DNA from 3 places in the Curvivirga sp. genome. Region 1 is predicted to be linked to each of the others. Evidence: predicted binding sites of a transcription regulator. Region 1 holds the regulator's gene; each other region holds the start of a gene.
The links. Region 1 encodes PhoB, which activates phosphate uptake and scavenging genes when phosphate is short. Its sites were predicted from a motif close to TNTCATAAAACTGTCA; they were not measured.
Positions count from the first base shown of each region.

Region 2: the regulator PhoB is predicted to act here: its motif matches at 1,322-1,337, upstream of ACOQOA_RS17650 (PhoX family protein).
Region 3: the regulator PhoB is predicted to act here: its motif matches at 850-865, upstream of phnF (phosphonate metabolism transcriptional regulator PhnF).

Region 1 is NZ_CBDCOT010000009.1:1,342,326-1,344,604, forward strand. Features, by position in the region: gene ACOQOA_RS11795 (substrate-binding periplasmic protein) at 1-127, opposite strand, end outside; gene ACOQOA_RS11800 (hypothetical protein) at 244-780, opposite strand; gene phoB (phosphate regulon transcriptional regulator PhoB) at 909-1,604, opposite strand; gene phoU (phosphate signaling complex protein PhoU) at 1,659-2,279, opposite strand, start outside.
Region 2 is NZ_CBDCOT010000009.1:2,578,752-2,581,030, forward strand. Features, by position in the region: gene ACOQOA_RS17650 (PhoX family protein) at 1-1,236, opposite strand, end outside; gene hutI (imidazolonepropionase) at 1,417-2,279, shown strand, end outside.
Region 3 is NZ_CBDCOT010000009.1:585,499-587,777, forward strand. Features, by position in the region: gene phnH (phosphonate C-P lyase system protein PhnH) at 1-209, opposite strand, end outside; gene phnG (phosphonate C-P lyase system protein PhnG) at 209-727, opposite strand; gene phnF (phosphonate metabolism transcriptional regulator PhnF) at 899-1,618, shown strand; gene ACOQOA_RS08180 (acyltransferase family protein) at 1,661-2,279, opposite strand, start outside.

The DNA of each region.
Region 1 (2,279 bases):
CATCGTAGCTGATCTCTAAAACTAATGAATTCGTATCTGATGCTGCACTAATATTGGTTTGGAATATAGCAAACGTTACGAATAGTATTTTTAGAAGCCAGAACTTATAAATCGTTACATATTTCATTGGTTTATCAATGTTATCTATCTGTTTTTTAAGACTACAATAAGTTTCAATTGATATCTAGATAGATAAATCTTGCAAATTTGCAGATAAGCTTTAAGATCTATCAGTTTTCAAAGCTATTTTTTGTCTTTTTCCTCTTGGATTTTGGCAAGCGTAGCCTCAAGACGGTCCAAAATGGCAGCTTCTTCTGCGGTTTCCTCCGCGGATTTATCTTCATAAGGAAAGTCGGTTTCGGAATAGAAAGGCCAGCGGAAAGCATAGGTTTCTGGTTCATCTATTTCTAACGTGCCCATGGCATATTGTTGCAACATATCTTCAGCGATAATAGCAATAAAACCAGCGGCGATTTCTTGACCTACGCCCGTTGGATTAACCAGAAACTGGCTTGAATGCATCAAGCGGGCATGATGATCTTCATGTTCGTGAAGATAACGTGCTAGATGTGTGGTATAGGCCTGTTCCGGCACCGTCTTGGTTAATTCCTTTGGGGCCGCATCGATGGCTTGTGACAGGATAATATAGGCAAGGTTCTCGCGATGTTGAAACGCTTTCAAGGTTTCCACATTATTGATCACCCGGTCGAAATAGAGGCGCATATCATCACTAAGCGCGCCAAGTTTTTTCGTAACAATTGTCAAATATGGTGAAGACAAATCTAAAACCTTTGTGAGTTATCCTTATGACAAAGCAGGATAATCACGCTTTGGCGAGTTTTCCAGATAAAAACAGGAGGTAAATGAAAATTTACCTCCTGTTTTTGATTTCAACTGTAAGCTTGGTCTTAAACTTTGCTATCATCCAAAGAATAACCTGCAGAACGTACCGTGCGGATCAGGTCCGGCAACCCACCGTCATTCAGGTTTTTACGAAGACGACGGATATGAACATCAACTGTACGTGTTTCCACATAGACATCACGCCCCCAAACCATATCCAGTAACTGTTCACGGGAATAAACACGACCTGGATTTTCCATGAAGTGACGCAGCAATTTAAATTCGGTTGGGCCTAATTTGATTTCGGTATCATCGCGATAAACACGTAAGGAAACCAAATCCATCAATAAGCCACCTACGCTTAAGTTATCTGCGGCAAGAGATGGGCGCGCCCGACGAAGGACAGCTTGAATACGTGCTTGTAATTCACTTGGGGAGAAGGGCTTTACCATATAGTCATCTGCACCGGACTCAAGGCCCCGTACAGTGTCTGATTCTTCGCCACGCGCCGTTAACATGATGATCGGTAAATTCTTATGGTCCGGATTACGACGCAAGCGGCGGCAAATTTCCACCCCTGATACATGTGGAAGCATCCAGTCAACCAATAGCAGGTCCGGCTGTTCTTCTTCCACCATAATGAGGCCTTCCTCACCATCCATCGCAGCTGTTACTTCATAACCGGATTTTTCCAAATTATATTTTAACAAAGTTACCACTGCGGCTTCGTCTTCGATGATTAGAATTTTGCCTTGGCTCATAGTCTTTATCCGTCTTTAGTCTAAGTCGTCTTAAATGAAAAAGAGATATCTCTTTTAATCTAGTGATTCATATTTAGAAGCATCCGCTTTAGGGCGATCTGCCAATGATTCACCTGTTTTTGTGAAGTAAATTGATTCTGCAATATTCGTTGCCAAATCACCAACACGCTCGATGTTTTTAGCTACAAACATCAGATGAGAGGCAGCCGTAATATTACGTGGATCTTCCATCATATAGGTTAAGATTTCACGGAACAGGCTTGTGTAATGGGCATCGATATCTTCATCTTTTTCCCATACTTGCACCGCTTTTTCTTCATCCCCGGCAAGGAAAGCATCGAAAATATCGCGAAGCTGTGTTTGCACAGATTGCCCCATACGTACGACACTTTTCATCACTGGCATAGCAGGGAACTGGCTCATTACTAGGGTGCGTTTACCAATGTTTTTTGCATAATCACCGATGCGTTCGATATCAGAAGCTGCTTTCATAGCAGAAATAATGAAACGCAAATCATCTGCCATTGGTTGGCGAAGGGCAATCAATCGGATTGCGGCTGCATCAACATCTGCTTCCAGTTGATCAATCTCTTTGTCGCGTTGTTTTACTTTTAAGGCCAATTCCTCATCACGGGCATCTACCGCTTTTAAGGAATTTGCAAATTGAGTTTCCAC
Region 2 (2,279 bases), 1.2 Mb from region 1:
GTTGATTGCGATTTCTGCTTCGGTCATGCCAGTTGCTTCTGGTGTTAAGGCAACCCATTGACCTGTGAAATCGTCAGCGAATTTAGCGACATATAGTTGGCCTTCTTCCAACAGGTCTGAGTTATTGCCACCTTTAGAATATTTGTTCTTAGATACAAATTTGTATAAGAATTCGCCGCGCTCATCGTCGCCAAGATAAACGACAACATGGTTATCTTTTGAAATAACAACCTCTGCGTTTTCATGTTTGAAGCGGCCTAGAGCAGTACGTTTCTTTGGGGTAGAGGATGGATCAAATGGATCGATCTCAACGATGTAACCTGCACGGTTAGGCTCATTCGGGTTCTTGGAAATGTCGAAACGCTCATCTTGTTTCGCCCAGGCATAACCCCAATCTTTACTTTTAACACCGTAACGCTTCATTTCGGCGCTACGTTCATAGTTTTCATCACTACTGGAGAAATAGCCGTTGAAGTTTTCTTCGCATGCCAAATATGTGCCCCAAGGTGTGCGACCATTACCACAGTTGTTCCATGTACCAAGTGATTTGGTTCCTGTTGGATCTGCTTTGGTTTTCAAGAGGTCATGACCGCGTGCAGGCCCTGTGATTTCCATAGGGGAATCGGCGGTGATACGGCGATTATATTTAGAATCTTTTACAATTTTCCAGTCATCGCCATTTTGCATGATTTCCACAACTGACACGCCATGTGCGTTTTTACCTTTCAAGATGTCATCTTGAGTTTCCGGTAATTTGCTTTCGCGATTCCCATACATGATGCTGCGGTTTGTGTATTCGTTATTTACAACAAGGATGTCTTTACCATCATGTTGGAAAAGGGACATGCCGTCATTATTGTCACCGAAACTACGCGCCTGACTTGCAGCAGTACCACGTGTTGTATGATCAAAGTCAACCGCATCTGACCATAATGGGTCCCCCCAACGAGCGACAACCTGCCATTTAAAACCTTCAGGCACTGTGACTGTATCTGCGGTGGAGATACCAACTGGTTTAAAGCCCATTGCATGATGTGCAGCGTTGGAAGTCGCAGGGGTTAGAGCTGTGCCGCCCATAACAAAAGCCGTTGCGCCAAATGCCAAGCCGCCTTTTAGGAAGTCACGGCGAGATGCTGCCGCTTCTACCACATAGTCAAATCCGGTAACTTCGGGGCCCGGATTGTCAATTTCATCAAATTCATCAAAGGAAAGATCATCGTTTTCGATAATAGACATCTTATAGATCCTGTATAAGTATTTTCGTTAATATCGCATATTTGCGTTTGAGGCATGAAATTAGGCAGAGATTGTTACAATTATGTTCAAGTTTTGTGATATTCAAAATTTTGATTGAAAAAGTAATCAATAAAATTTACTTGTATATACAAGATAATATTTAACGTTAAGGTATCTCAAATGTGGCAGGATTTATGGATTAACATTTCTATCGCAACCATGACTGAAGCACCTGATAATTCAGGTTTTGGTCAAGCATATGGAATGATTGAAGATGGTGCATTTGCTGTTCATCAAGGTAAGATAGTTTTTGCTGGTAAGAAAGATGATCTACCTTCTGAACCGGCAAATCTTGCGGTGAATATTCACGATGGAAATGGGGGATGTGTTACGCCGGGATTGGTCGATTGTCATACTCATCTGGTTTATGGTGGGAATCGGGCCACGGAATTTGAGATGCGTCTTAAAGGGGCTAGCTATGAGGAAATTGCGAAAGCGGGTGGGGGAATTGTATCCACCGTTTCCAATACGCGTGCAGCTTCTGAAGATGAACTTTATCAATCTGCACATAAACGATTATCCAGACTAATGGAAGAAGGCGTTACCACCGTTGAGATTAAGTCTGGATATGGTCTGGATACTGAAAATGAAGCAAAAATGTTGCGTGTTGCCCGAAAGTTAGGTTCGGACTTGCCTGTGGATGTGAAGACAACATTTCTTGGTGCGCATGCTTTACCGGCTGAATTTAAAGATCGTGAAGATGATTATATTTCATTGGTATGTGATGAAATGCTTCCAACCGCCGTTAGTGAAGGGCTTGTTGATTGTGTTGATGCTTTTTGTGAAGGGATAGCTTTTAATCCAGAACAAACGGCGCGTGTTTTTGAAGCTGCTAAGAAACATAACCTTCCGGTAAAACTGCATGCGGATCAACTATCAGATTTGAATGGTGCTGGTCTTGCTGCGCGTTATAAAGCTTTATCTGCGGATCATTTGGAATATACAAATGAAGAGGCTGTGAAAGCGATGGCAACATCTGGCAC
Region 3 (2,279 bases), 760 kb from region 1:
ATGTCAGCTAAAGTCAGGATAGCAGCAGAAGCAGCTTTTAAGAGCTCATCAGGGTGACCGCAAATTTCTGTCAGCTCTTCAACTGTTCCAGGCTCAGACATAACCTTTGCCAATACACGGAAAACTTCAGCAGAAGAATGAACCGGATCTTGCAAGCCGGGAATATTCATTCCACGGGCATCTTGGCTGCTTGAAAACTCTGTATGCATTATGCCTCTCCTCTCACCATTGCAAAGAAATCCACCTTTGTAGATGCAACTTTTTGCTCCCGTTCTTTACGGTTGGCCGCAAGTCGCTGATGAATTGGGTTTATGACCTTTTCAAGTAACAAGCTTTGCCAGGTATCTATTTGTAAAACTGCATCAAATAGTGCTGAAAATTCGGCGTGTTTAACATCACGCCCTAAGATATAGGCATGCCCGATTTCCCCACTATCCAAGATCACTGAACAACGTGTCGTCGTGACTTCGCCAAGATTGAATTGCCTGCCTTGCCCGCCTGCACGCCCACGGCTCATCACCAGACCTGTCTCAGGCTGGCGGATATAAGAATATCGATTAGAAAAATCTTCTTTTGCGTAGACATGTTCGATCCAATATTTACGCAACTCCTCACAATTGGACCGCGCTAAAACAGACATCCAGAATTGTCGGTTTTCGGTTAAAGCCGTCTCAGTGTCAGTTTCTAACTGAACTATTTCCGGGGCCTTTCCATCACTTTTTTGCATTGCCTGTATTTCTCCACGCGTTAAGCCAATTAGAAGATCTAATCACCAGAAAATGAACAAATTTCAAATTTGTCTAGACATCTATATATTTTTGTTATAAGAAAAAGATGACTCAGCTTCAATGGCTGTTTTGTGAATTTTTTGTGACCCTTCTTTTCAGGGAACATGGGAATGGAATGGGAAAGAGGTTCCACCAAGTGGAAGCAGATCGAAGAGATCGTATTAAGTGAAGTCGCCAATGGCCTATATAAACCCGGCGAGAAACTACCAACAGAATTCGCGATGGCAGAACGATTTGGCGTGAATCGTCATACAATACGTAATGCTATTTCTTCCTTGGTAGAAGCGGATGTTCTATATGTTGAACAAGGGCGCGGTACTTTTGTACGCGACACGACCCTGGATTATACATTGGGGAAGCGCACTCGTTTTTCTCAGAACATTTCTCAAAAGGATAAGTTACCAGATAAGAAATTACTGCATTGGGAAATCATTAAAGCAAAAAAGGGGATCGCAAAAAAACTAGGCGTCAAAAAAGGAGATGCAATTATCTTACTGGAATCTGTTTCCATCGCCGATAATGTACCTCTCGCCTACTCCAAAAATTACCTGCCATCGTTAAGATTCCGTGGGATTCAGGATACTTTCAACAAGACCAAATCCTTAACAGATGCGTATAGATATTTTGATATTGATGATTATACGCGTTATTCCACTAAAATCTTAGCAGAAATGCCGTCTACTTTTTGCGCGGATATACTAAAACAACCCAAAACCAAACCAGTTCTGCGTACTGACGGCATTGATGTTGACATGAACGGCACACCAATCAGCGTAAACAAAACCTACTTTGCCAGTCAACGCGTACAACTTATCATCAATGCGCATTAAAAAAATAGATGGCAGAGATAAATGCATATGCACAAAACTATATCATCGTTCTGAAAATGACACGATCTCTCTTGCAATTCTAGTCGTTGCCTCAACAGATAAATGATTTGAATCTAAATACATTAATTCACCATTAAGTGTCACATAGCAAAAAGAATTGTCACACAAAAACTTACTCGGATCTATAAACGTAATGTTATCCGGAAACTTAGTATCTCTCATTTTATTCAAGATAAAAGAATTACGCTCATCATAATGACTACGAGGAATACCAATCACCCGTTCTATCGCACCATCGATATCGGATCGAAAAATCATACGTTGAACATTCTTATCAAGCTCAGGATAAGGCAATAGAATATATATATTTTCCTTATGCCCAGCTAAATCTAACAGCAGATTCTTAAACGAACTCCACAGGAGTTCACGCTTATCTGTTACAGACAAATCTCCCCCAATTGATTCTGGTTCAAAATCAGGGTGATCGGGATATAGATTTAAATTTTCACCAAATAAATGATAACTGTAACGATAGTTGATTACCACGTTTTTTATGTCAGCTTTATTAATTAGCTCATCAATTGCCTCAGTTGTCCAACTTGAACAGTATTTATATACTTCACTGTAATTTGAAACCAAAGGCGGACAACCACTATAACTG